DNA from 3 places in the Bradyrhizobium sp. ORS 285 genome. Region 1 is predicted to be linked to each of the others. Evidence: predicted binding sites of a transcription regulator. Region 1 holds the regulator's gene; each other region holds the start of a gene.
What was found. The regulator PhoB, encoded in region 1, activates phosphate uptake and scavenging genes when phosphate is short. The targets are predictions, from matches to a motif close to TGTCATNNANCTGTCAT.
Positions count from the first base shown of each region.

Region 2: a site for PhoB is predicted at 1,756-1,772, ahead of phnF (phosphonate metabolism transcriptional regulator PhnF). Genes of this name have one in related genera too.
Region 3: a site for PhoB is predicted at 3,086-3,102, ahead of BRAD285_RS17785 (RNA degradosome polyphosphate kinase). Genes of this name have one in related genera too.

Region 1 is NZ_LT859959.1:1,492,630-1,496,682, reverse strand. Features, by position in the region: gene BRAD285_RS06595 (trypsin-like serine protease) at 1-1,222, opposite strand, end outside; gene phoB (phosphate regulon transcriptional regulator PhoB) at 1,364-2,071, opposite strand; gene phoU (phosphate signaling complex protein PhoU) at 2,088-2,804, opposite strand; gene pstB (phosphate ABC transporter ATP-binding protein PstB) at 2,833-3,654, opposite strand; gene pstA (phosphate ABC transporter permease PstA) at 3,651-4,053, opposite strand, start outside.
Region 2 is NZ_LT859959.1:1,776,671-1,780,723, forward strand. Features, by position in the region: gene phnE (phosphonate ABC transporter, permease protein PhnE) at 1-141, shown strand, start outside; gene phnE (phosphonate ABC transporter, permease protein PhnE) at 138-986, shown strand; gene phnF (phosphonate metabolism transcriptional regulator PhnF) at 993-1,718, opposite strand; gene phnG (phosphonate C-P lyase system protein PhnG) at 1,838-2,293, shown strand; gene phnH (phosphonate C-P lyase system protein PhnH) at 2,293-2,904, shown strand; gene BRAD285_RS08115 (carbon-phosphorus lyase complex subunit PhnI) at 2,908-4,011, shown strand; gene BRAD285_RS08120 (alpha-D-ribose 1-methylphosphonate 5-phosphate C-P-lyase PhnJ) at 4,008-4,053, shown strand, end outside.
Region 3 is NZ_LT859959.1:3,949,412-3,953,464, reverse strand. Features, by position in the region: gene ppx (exopolyphosphatase) at 1-789, opposite strand, end outside; gene BRAD285_RS17785 (RNA degradosome polyphosphate kinase) at 817-3,012, opposite strand; gene BRAD285_RS17780 (DnaA ATPase domain-containing protein) at 3,155-3,832, opposite strand; gene BRAD285_RS17775 (CDP-alcohol phosphatidyltransferase family protein) at 3,889-4,053, opposite strand, start outside.

The sequences.
Region 1 (4,053 bases):
GGAACGCCGAGAAGATGCCGACAACGGCCGGCACGCCGTTGATCTCGGCGAGGATCGGCGAGCCCGAATAGCCGAAATTGGCGAGGCAATGCACGGTCAGCAGACGGGCGTCCCTGGTCATGCCGGCGCTGCAATTCCTCTGCCCGGTCGGCGAATAGCGCCGCTCCTGGCCATAGCCGATCTCGGAAATGGTGCCGGCCTTGGTCGCAGCCGCGAGCTCGTCGCGGCTCACGGACTTCACCGCGACCGGCTTCGACGGCAGCGCGTCCTTCAGGATGATCAGCGCCCAATCGGCCGGCGAGCGGTCGGTCGACCATTGGTCGTGCTGGGTCGGGATGAAGTCGGGCGCCACGATCAGCTTGTCGGCGACCGATGACGCGGCAGGGGTGCCCTTGTTCATGCCTGCCAGGAAATGGACATTGCCCGGGCTGACCTGGGCGAGGCCGTTGAACACGCAATGCGCCGCCGTCAGCACCACGCGGGGCGCCACCAGCGTGCCGGTGCAGGAGCCTCCCGTGCTATATTGCGCCACGGTCACGACACCGATCGACGATGCCGGCCAGGAGGTGGGATCGACGACATCGCCAAAATGCCGGTCGAGCCCGAGCAGCTGTTCGGCGCGCGGATTGGCAATGCCGGCATCGGCCGATTCCGGCTTCGCCCGCCACGCCACAATCGTCTCCTCCGCCTGCCGCCGCTGCGCCTCGCTGAGCTTCACGCGCTGAATCTCGCGGCCGGCAGACCTGACGCCGTTGCGTCCGGCCATCACCAGCCAGGCATACCCCTGGATGACATCCCGGGTCATGACCTGGCCATCGAGCATCATCAGGCCGAGCATGTATTGCGACTGGGCAAAGCCCTGTGCGGCGGCGCGGTTGAACCAGCGCGCGGCTTCGCCGTGATCGCGGCCGGCGCCTTCGCCGTTGAAATAGGCGATCCCCAGATAGTGCTGGGCAATGGCGAGTCCCTGATCCGCGGCCTTGCGGTACCAGACCAGCGCCTCCGCCTGATTGCGCGCGACGCCCACGCCGAAGGCTTGCATGAAGCCGAGATCGAATTGCGCCCGCGCATCACCCTTGGCGGCGAGCGGCTGCAGCCGGCGCAACGCCACCGCCGCCTGGCCATTCGACGCAGCAGTGACGGCGTCCTCGAGCTCGGCGGCCGTGACACCCGCGATGCTGCCGAGCAGCACGGCGAGACTTATGAGGATGGTCTTGATCAAGGGCGTCCGCTGAGACCGAAACATCGGCTGCTCAGCAGGCACGATCAAGACGGCGGCGGCGTGGCGGAAAGCGGACCGCAATGTCCTTAATCCGGCCCCCTCGCGTCTCACACCCGCTCCACCCTCAAGCCTGCTTCTCCCTCAGGCCTGCTCCGACTTGACGAACCGGTCGTCCAGCGCATAGCCGGCGCCGCGCACGGTGCGGATCGGATCCTGCTCGCGGCCAGGATTGAGCAGCTTGCGCAGGCGGCCGATGTGCACGTCCACCGTGCGCTCGTCGATATAGATGTCGCGACCCCAGACGCTGTCGAGCAGTTGCTCGCGGCTGAACACGCGGCCGGGATGCTCGAGGAAGAACTCGAGCAGGCGATATTCGGTCGGGCCGAGATCGATCGGCCGGCCCGAGCGCGCGACGCGGCGCTTCTCGCGGTCGAGCTCGATGTCGCCATAGGACAACACAGTCGCCAGCCGCTCCGGGCTCGCGCGACGCAGCAGGCCCTTCACGCGCGCCAAGAGCTCCGGCACCGAGAACGGCTTGACGATGTAGTCGTCGGCACCAGTCGCGAGACCTCGGACGCGCTCGCTCTCCTCGCCGCGTGCCGTCAGCATGATGATCGGCAGCTGCCGGGTCTCGGTCCGTGCCCGCAGGCGGCGGCACAGCTCGATGCCGGACAGCCCCGGCAGCATCCAGTCGAGCACGACGAGATCGGGCACGCGCTCCTTGAGCCGCGTGTCGGCCTCGTCGCCGCGCGCCACGGTCTCGACCTCGTAGCCTTCGGCTTCGAGGTTGTAGCGCAGCAGCGTCGTCAGCGCCTCCTCGTCCTCAACCACCAGAATTCGCGCACCCATGTCGAAATCGTCTTTCTCAGTTGCCGGGGATCGTGGTCGCGAAGCTGGTCATGTCGCCCTTCGGGCGCTTGTCCATGATCTGCTGACCCTCGATCATATAGAACACCGTCTCGGCGATGTTGGTGGCGTGGTCGCCGATCCGCTCGATGTTCTTGGCGCAGAACATCAGGTGGATGCAGAACGAGATGTTGCGCGGGTCTTCCATCATGTAGGTCAGGAGCTCGCGGAACAGCGAGGTGCAGATCGCATCGACCTCCTCGTCGCCCTTCCAGACCGTCATCGCCGCCGGCAAATCATGCGCGGCATAGGCATCGAGCACCGTCTTGACCTGCGACTGCACCAGGTCGGTCATGTGCTCCAGGCCGCGGATCAGCTTGAGCGGATGGAAGTCGCTCTCCAGCGCCGCAACGCGCTTGCCGATGTTCTTGGCGAGGTCGCCGATCCGCTCCAGATCAGTGGCGACGCGCATGGCGCCGACGATCTCGCGCAGATCGACGGCCATCGGCTGACGGCGGGCGATCGTCAGCACCGCGCGCTCCTCGATGATGCGCTGCAGCTTGTCGACCTCGGCGTCGGCGGCGACCACCTTCTGGCCGAGGGCCACGTCGCGCCGCACCAGCGCATCGACGGAATCGACGATCAGCCGCTCGGCGAGGCCGCCCATCTCCGACACCAGCCGGGTGAGATCCTGCAGATCGCTGTCGAACGCCTTGGCGGTATGTTCACTGGCCATGTTGATCTCCTGAAGAATGCTGTCGGCGTCAGCCGAACCGGCCGGTGATGTAGTCCTGGGTCCGCCGATCGCTCGGCGAGGTGAAGATCTTGCTGGTGTCGTCGAACTCGATCAGCTCGCCGAGATACATGAAGGCGGTCTTGTCGGAAACGCGCGCCGCCTGCTGCATGTTATGGGTCACGATCGCGATCGTATAGTTCTCCGCGAGCTCCTGGATCAGCTCCTCGACCTTGGCGGTGGAGATCGGGTCGAGCGCCGAGCAAGGCTCGTCGAACAGGATCACCTCGGGCCGGACGGCGACCGTGCGGGCGATGCACAGGCGCTGCTGCTGGCCGCCGGACAGCGACAGGCCGGAGGCGTTGAGCTTGTCCTTGACCTCGTTCCACAGCGCGCCGCCGCGCAGCGCCTTCTCGACCCGATCGTCCATCTCGGACTTCGAGATCTTCTCATAGAGCCGGATGCCGAACGCAATGTTCTCGTAGATCGTCATCGGGAACGGGGTCGGCTTCTGGAACACCATGCCGACCCGCGCACGCAGCAGGTTGAGGTCGAGCTTGGGGTCGAGGATGTTGGTGTTGTCCAGCATCAGCTGGCCGGTGGCGCGCTGGCCCGGATAGAGGTCGTACATCCGGTTGAAGATGCGCAGCAAGGTGGACTTGCCGCAGCCGGACGGGCCGATGAACGCCGTGACCCGGTTGGTGCCCAGCGTCAGGTTGATGTTCTTCAGCGCGTGGTGATCGCCGTAATAGAAGTTCAGGTTGCGCGCGGTGACCTTGGCCGGCGCCTCGGGGAGCGGCTGGCCGTGAAGCGCGTGATTGGGCTGACTGACGGAGACGGACAGTTCGGTCATTTCGTTTTCCTCTCGGCGCCGAGAATGCGTGCACCGACGTTCAGGGCGAGCACGGCCAGAGTGATGAGAAGGGCTCCGCTCCAGGCCAGCTGCTTCCAATACGCATACGGGCTCTGGACGAAATTGTTGATGGTGACGGGCAGGTTCGCCATCGTCTTGGAGAGGTTGAGGCTCCAGAACTGGTTCGACAGCGCGGTGAACAACAGCGGCGCGGTCTCGCCGGCGACGCGGGCGGTCGCGAGCAGCACGCCGGTAATGAGGCCGGATCGCGCCGCGCGATAGGCGATGCGGCGGATCACCAGCGAGCGCGGCAGGCCGAGCGCGGAGGCCGCCTCGCGCAGCGGGTTGGGCACCAGCAGCAGCATGTCCTCGGTGGTGCGCAGCACGACGGGGATCACG
Region 2 (4,053 bases), 280 kb from region 1:
GAGCTCGTGGTCGCGATCCGCAAGTTCTATTATTCGGATGTCAGCGCCATTCTGGTGATGATCGTCGTGACGGTCTTCCTGATCGACATCGGCACCGGCTGGCTGCGCGGGCGGCTGTTCGGCGCGGAGGCGCGGACATGAGCCTCCAGGACACCCATGACTACGCGCGGCTGCGCGAGCGCTATCCGCACATCTTCAACCGGCCGATGTCGGCCCGGCTGGCGACTCCCGTGGTGCTGCTGCTGGCGCTTGCGGTGTTCGTCTTCGGTCTCGTCGATCTGGATTTTTCGCCCTCGCGCATCCTCGCGGGGCTCAGCCAGCTCGGCTGGATCGCGCGGCTGATGCTGCCGCCCGATCCCGGATCGTCGCTGCCGATCTATCTCAAGGCCCTCGGAGAGACGCTGTCGATCGCGGTGCTCGGCACCACGCTGGCTGCCTGCGCCGCGTTCCCCGTGAGCCTGCTCGCCGCACGCAACGTCATCCCGTCGGCGATCTTCCGCTTCCCGGTGCGCCGGTTGTTCGACACCATCCGCGGCGTCGATACGCTGATCTGGGCGCTGGTCTGGATCAATGTCGTCGGCCTCGGTCCGTTCGCCGGCGTGCTCGCGATCGCGGTCTCGGATTTCGGCGCGCTCGGCAAGCTGTTCTCCGAGGCGATGGAAAGCGCCGACCGCAAGCAGGTCGAGGGCGTGCGCGCCGCGGGCGGCAATGCGCTGCATGAGATCCGCTTCGGCCTGCTGCCGCAGGTCCTTCCCGTCATCGCGGGGCAGGTGCTTTATTTCATCGAGTCCAACACCCGCTCGGCCACGATCATCGGCATTGTCGGCGCCGGCGGCATCGGGCTGCAGCTCGCCGAGCAGATTCGCGTGCTCGAATGGCAGAAGGTGTCGTTCCTGATCCTGATGATCCTGGTGGCAGTCGCCGCCATCGACTGGATTTCGAACAGGCTCCGCTTCGCCATCATCGGCCGCCGCGCTGCAGCCTGAGGCGGACTAGCCCTCTACCTCGAAGGTGACGCGCTCCGCGGCAAAGCGGGAGCGCTTGCTGACCAGGGGCGTGCCGTCGGCGTCGATGTCGGTGCTGTCGACGACCAGCACGGGGCGCCCCAGCGCGAGGTCCAGCCGTGCGGCATCGCTGGCGTCGGCGATCGCGGCCGTGATGCGTGTCGAGCCGCGGCGATAGTCGCGGATGCCGTAATGCGCCAGCAGCGCCGTCATGGAGCGTACAGCAGCGAAGATGCGGCCGGCCTCCGGGAATCGTTCGGCTGACAGAAACGACGTGCTGACGCAGATCGGCGTCTTGTCGGCGAAGCGCAGCGCCTCGATGCGCGCCAGCGGCGCGCCGGTCTTCAATCCCAAGGCGCGTGCGAGCTCGCGCGTGGCCGGCTCCTCGGTCGCGGCGATCAATTGTCCGCGTGGCTCGCGGCCGCCTGCGCCGACGATCTCGGAGAAGCGCGTCCGCGAACGCAGCGGATAGGACAGGCGAGGGGCCTCGACATAGGTGCCGCTGCCGCGCTCGGCTCGCACCAGCCCGCGTTCGGCTAAGGTCGCAAGCGCGCGCCGCACGGTATGGCGGTTGACGCGATAGCTCTCGGCGATCTCGGTCTCGCCGGGCAGCCGCGTCCCCGCCGGGAAGCGGCCTTCGGCGATCTCGCGCTCGATGCCGTCGGCGACGCGCCGCCACAACGCCACGCCGGATCCGGCGTCTTCAATGCTCATTGCGGCTCCAACCAGCTCCCAGCGAAAATCACGGCCATGTCATCAAACAGTCATGGCGTCCTCTTATCAAGTTGTCTATTATCATAGACAACTTGAGCCGGGCAAGATCAGGACCAGTGATGAGCGGCGAGATGGCGTTGCAGGAGAGTCGAAAGGGTGCGATGCGCGTGTTGGCGCATGTTCCTTTGGCTGAAATCGAGGCGCGAATGACCGAACTGGAGGTGCCGGCGCATCGGGAACTCCGGGCCGCCGAGAGCGGGCTCGTGATGGTGCGTGGCCGGATCGGTGGTGACGGCGCGGCGTTCAATCTCGGCGAGGCGACGGTGTCGCGCGCGGCCGTCCGGCTCGACAGCGGCCAGGTCGGGTTCGGCTACGTGCTCGGTCGCGACAGCGACAAGGCGCGGCTGATCGCGCTGTGTGATGCGCTGCTGCAGTCGCCCGAGCACGCTCCGGCGATCGAGACCAAGGTCGTTGCGCCGCTGCGCGCACGGATGCAGGCCGGGCGGGAGCAGAGCGCGGCCGAGGCCGCCGCCACGCGGGTGGATTTCTACACCATGGTGCGGGGAGAAGGGTGATGGCGGCGACGACGATCGAGCTGCAGCCGGGGTTCGCTGACAAAGTGCTGTCGGCGCAATCGACATTCCGCACCGTCATGGAGGCGATGGCGCGTCCCGGCCAGGTGATGCAGGTCCGGGATGAGGTTGGTGGTCCGTCCTCGATGATGGCGGGCGTTGCGGCCATCGCGCTCACCTTGCTGGATCAGGAGACGCCGCTCTGGCTCGACGAGGCTTTCTCAAGCGCGCCCGATGTCAGTGCGTGGCTGAAGTTTCACACCGGCGCGCCGATTGTCGCGCGGCCGGACGCCGCGAGCTTCGCGCTGGTCGCAGAGCCTGCCGCTCTGCCGGACTTGGCCTCATTCGCATTGGGGACTCCAGAATATCCCGATCGCTCGACGACTCTGATCATGCAGGTGCCGAGCCTCACGGCCGGAGAGACTTTTCATCTGCGTGGTCCAGGCATCGACGGCACGACGGCGCTGACGGCCACGATCGAGCCGATCGATCTGTTCGTGCAGCTGTCGATCAACGAAGCGCTGTTTCCGCGCGGCATCGACGTGATCCTGGTCGACGATCGCTCGCTTGTCGCCATTCCGCGCACGACGCGCCTCGCATCATCAGGAGTCTGACGCATGTATGTGGCGGTCAAGGGTGGCGAGCGCGCCATCGAAAATGCGCACCGGCTCCTGGCGCATGAGCGGCGCGGTGATCGCAGCGTGCCGGAGCTGTCGCTGTCGCAGATTTCCGAGCAGCTGGGGCTGGCGGTCGATCGCGTTATGAGCGAGGGCTCGCTGTATGACCGCGAGCTGGCGGCGCTTGCCATCAAGCAGGCGCGGGGCGATCTGATCGAGGCGATCTTCCTGGTCCGCGCCTTCCGCGCCACCATGCCGCGCTTCGGCGCGACGGAGCCGGTCGATACCGGTGCGATGCGCGTGCAGCGGCGGATCTCGTCGACCTTCAAGGACATTCCGGGCGGGCAAGTGCTAGGTCCGACCTTCGACTACACGCATCGGCTGCTCGATCCGAGCCTCGCTCAGGGCGGCAATCCGGAGGATCCCGCGCTCGCCGCGACGTCCGACGTGCCGATGCCACGCGTGACGGACATCCTCGGACATGATGGGCTGATCGAGCCGTCTCCTGTGGCAAAGGAAGACGCGCCAGTCGGCGATCTCACGCGAGATCCGCTGAGCTTTCCCGCAGGCCGGGATCTGCGATTGCAGAATCTCGCGCGCGGCGACGAGGGCTTCCTGCTCGCGCTGGGATACTCGACCCAGCGCGGCTACGGCCGCAACCATCCGTTCGCCGGCGAGATCCGCTTCGGCGAGGTCGAAGTCGAGTTCTTTGCCGAGGAGATCGGCTTCGCCGTGCCGCTCGGATCGATCGAACTGACCGAATGCCAGATGGTCAATCAGTTCAAGGGCTCCGCGACGGAGCCGCCATGTTTTACGCGTGGCTATGGACTGGCATTTGGCCAGAGCGAGCGCAAGACGATGTCGATGGCCCTGGTCGATCGCGCGCTGCGCGCGCGCGAGCTTGGTGAGGATTTGATCGCGCCGGCGCAGGACGAGGAGTTCGTGATGTCGCACTCCGACAATGTCCAGGCGACCGGCTTCGTCGAGCACCTGAAGCTGCCGCATTACGTCGACTTCCAGTCCGAGCTCGGCCTGCTGCGCAAGCTGCGTCAGGAGTTCGCCGAGGCCAACGCCGCTCCCGCGCTGAAGGAGGCTGCGGAATGAATGCGCCCACCTACAACTTCGCCTATCTCGACGAGCAGACCA
Region 3 (4,053 bases), 2.5 Mb from region 1:
ACGCGCCTCGGCGATGGCCTCGATGTCCGCCAGCATGTCGGCGGCGACCAGCCGGCGCAGCCGGCGGACGAAGGCGAGCGCCTCCGCGGCTGGAATCGCATAGCCGTGCATGACGCCGAGCGGATAGCCGCTCTGGATGATGTGGATTCGCGCCAGCGCGCGCCAGGTGCCGCCGACTGCGTAGAAGGTGCGGCCCTCGCCAGCCAGGAGTTGCGGCAGGTCGGTCAGCGCCTCGCTGGCGATCCGCTGCGCCTTCTTCAGCGACTTCTCCGCGAGGTCCTGCAGCGCCAGGCTGCCGAGTGGAAGGGTGATGCCGCTGCGCACCTGATGGCCGCGCACGTCGATCAGCTCCAGCGAGCCGCCGCCGAGATCGCCGACGATGCCGTCGGGCTTGTGGATGCCGGAGATGACGCCGAGCGCCGAATAGCGCGCCTCCTCGGGTCCGGTGAGGATCTGGATCGGCACGCCGCAGATCTTCTCGGCCTTGGCGATGAAGTCGGGCCCGTTCGAGGCGTCGCGGCAGGCGGCGGTGGCGATCGCATGGACTTCGCCGACCTTCTGCACCTTGCACAGCGCACGGAACCGCTTCAGCGCGGTCAGCGCCTTGTCGACGGCATCAGTAGCGAGCAGACCGGTGGTCTGCACCTCGCGGCCGAGCCCGCACAGCGCCTTCTCGTTGAAAACGGTGACGAGGCTGCGCTCCATCGCCTGATAGACGACGAGGCGGACCGAGTTGGAGCCGATGTCGATGACACCGACGCTGCCGGCCCTGGTCGTGGGCCGTTTCACCGCGGCATTCCCTTGATAAGCAGGTCGCTAGGACTGATGGCGTTCATTCCGGCGGGTGAGCCGGCGCGGTGAGGATTCCTTGAGCGACTTTCCACGGCCGGACAGACTCGGATTCGTCATGAAGTAATTGTGCAGGTTGAACGGCTCCTCGCCCTTCGCGGCCTTCATACGCGTTGACGACCCGTCCGGCAACAATTGCCAGCTCTGCTCGGTGTCCTTGAGGTTCGCGACCATGATCTGCTCCAGCACCTGCTGGTGCACGGTCGGGTTCTGCAGCGGGCACAGCACCTCGACGCGGCGGTCGAGATTGCGCGGCATCATGTCGGCCGAGGAGATGTAAACGGCCGCCTTGGCGCTCGGCAGGCCCTGGCCCATCCCGAAACAGTAGATGCGGCCATGTTCGAGGAAACGCCCGATCACCGATTTGACGCGGATGTTGTCGGACAGGCCGGGAACGCCTGGGCGCAGGCAGCAGATGCCTCGCACGATCAGCTCGATCGACACGCCGGCCTGCGAGGCCTCGTACAGCGCGTCGATGATATCGGGATCGACCAGCGAGTTCATCTTCATCCAGATCACGGCCGGCTTGCCCTGGCGAGCGAAGCTGGTCTCGCCATGGATGTGCTCGATCATGCGCTTGCGAAGCGTGAGCGGCGACACCGCCATCTTTTCGATGTCGATCGGCTCGGCATAGCCGGTGATGTAGTTGAACACGCGCGTGACGTCGCGGCCGATCACCGGGTCCGAGGTGAAGTAGGACAAGTCGGTGTAGATGCGCGCCGTCACCGGATGATAGTTGCCGGTGCCGGTGTGGACATAGGTGGTGAGCCCGCCGCCCTCGCGGCGCACGACCATCGACAATTTCGCATGCGTCTTGAGCTGCAGGAAGCCGTAGACCACCTGCACGCCGGCGCGCTCGAGATCACGCGCCCAGCGGATGTTGGCTTCCTCGTCGAACCGCGCCTTGAGCTCGACCAGCGCGGTGACCGACTTGCCGGCCTCGGCGGCTTCTACCAGCGTACGCACGATCGGCGAGTTGTTGGAGGTGCGATACAGCGTCTGCTTGATCGCAACCACATCCGGATCGCGCGCCGCCTGCTGCAGGAACTGCACGACGACATCGAACGACTCGTAGGGGTGATGGACGATCAGGTCCTTCTGACGGATCGCAGCGAAAATATCGCCGCCGTGGTCGCGCACGCGCTCGGGATGGCGCGGCACGTAGGGTGCGAATTCGAGGTCGGGCCGGTCGACGCGGGTCAGCTGCGACAGCTCGTTCATCGCCAGCACGCCGTCGACAACGAACACTTCGTCATCGGTGGTCGCCAGCGCGTCCTGCACGAACAAGCGCAGCTCCTCCGGCATGTTGGCCTCGATCTCGAGCCGGATCACCGAGCCGCGGCGGCGGCGCTTCAGCGCGGTCTCGAACAGCCGCACCAGATCCTCGGCCTCTTCCTCGATCTCGATCTCGCTGTCGCGGATGATGCGGAAGGCGCCCTGGCCCTTCACGGTGTAGCCGGGAAAGAGACGGCCGATGAACAGGCTGGTCGCCTGTTCCAGCGTGATCAGCCGGATCACGCCGTCCTTGGCGCCGGGGAAGCGGATGAAGCGGTCGATCTTGCCGGGCATGCGGATCAGCGCGTTCATCGGTTTGCCGTCGGCCGTGCGGATCAGCTGCAGCGCGACGGTAAAGCCGAGGCTCGGGATGAACGGGAACGGATGCGCGGGGTCGATTGCCAGCGGCGTCAGCAGCGGGAAGATGCTGGCGAGGAAATGGTCCTCGATCCAGGCGCGCTCGGATTTGGTGACGTCCTGGCCGTCGACCAGCACGACGCCGAGCTCGGCGAGGAACTTGCGCAGGTCGCGCCAGATCGCCTGCTGGTCGATCGCCAGCTGCGACACGCTTTCGTTGATGACCTTGAGCTGTTCCAGCGGCGTCAGGCCGTCAGGGCTGCGCTCCGTGATGCCCTCGCGCACCTGGGCGCGGATACCGGCGACGCGGACCATGAAGAATTCATCAAGGTTGTTGGCCGAAATCGAGAGAAAGCGGACACGCTCCAGCGCCGGATGGCGCGGATTGACCGATTCCTCGAGCACGCGGCGGTTGAAATGCAGCCAGGACAGTTCCCGGTTGATGAAACGCTCGGGGCTGGAGGCGATCTCCAGCTTGGCGGCCGCAACCGGCTCTTGCGCTGCAATCTCAGTCACTTGCTCGGTGTCCATCAGAAATCGATCCAAATTCGGTGGAGGCGCCAAATCACTTTGCGCAAGAGCGAGAACCAGTAGCGCAACCCGTATGACAGAGGGATGACGTTGCTGGCACCATTGAGGTTCCGCCCACGGCCGCCGTCAAGATGGCCGGCGGTCACACGCTGCGGAGCAGATCCGCCGCCAGCGCCCGCGTGACCGGACGTCCCAGCCGCAGCGACTCCTGGTCGAGCAGGGCAATGGTCTGACGGGCCGCCGCGTAGGACCGTTCGATGCGGCTGGCGAGGTAGCTGACGACCGTCTCATCGATCGCCAGCTGCCGGTCCGCGGCCAGCTTGACGATCAGCGCGCGGAACAGCTGGTCGTCGGGCGGCAGCAGCGTGACCACCGGAACGGCGCGCAGCCGCGACCGGAGGTCGGCCAGCGCGATCGGCAGGCTTGCCGGCGCCTCGCGCGCCGTGATCAGCACGAAGGCCTCGTCCTGGCGGGCCAGGTTGAGCAGGTGAAACAGGGCGCGCTCGTCGAGATCGGCGGTCGTCAGGTCCTCCAGCACCAGCGCTCCGGTGGCAAGGGCCCCCGGGACGGCGCTCGCCTCCAATGCATGGGCCGACAGCGAGCGGGCGCCGGACTGCTCGGCCCAGATCGCCGCGAGGTGGCTCTTGCCCGAGCCGTCCGGGCCGACCAGGAACATCGTCCGCGCCGGCCATTCCGGCCAGGCATCCACCAGCGCGAGCCCGGCGGCGTTGCCGGGGCCTTCGAGAAAATTGTCCCGCGTCAGGCTCTCCGCATGCGGCAGCGCGAGGGCCAGTTGACGGGGGGGAATATGGCCGGCCAAGGGTGACGTGCTCCGTACAGTGTCGTCGGCGTGGATGAGAGGGCGCGCGAGCCGGCTCACCGCACCTCGATGGTGTTCATGTGGCGCACCCAGTCCACCAGGTAAAGCCCGACAGACACGAGGGTAAAGGCCGTCACCAGCACCATCAGCACGCTGTCATAAGGCTTGGGCTCGAAGCCGAAGCTGAGCGATGCCAGCACGAGCGCGGCGAATCCTACCTG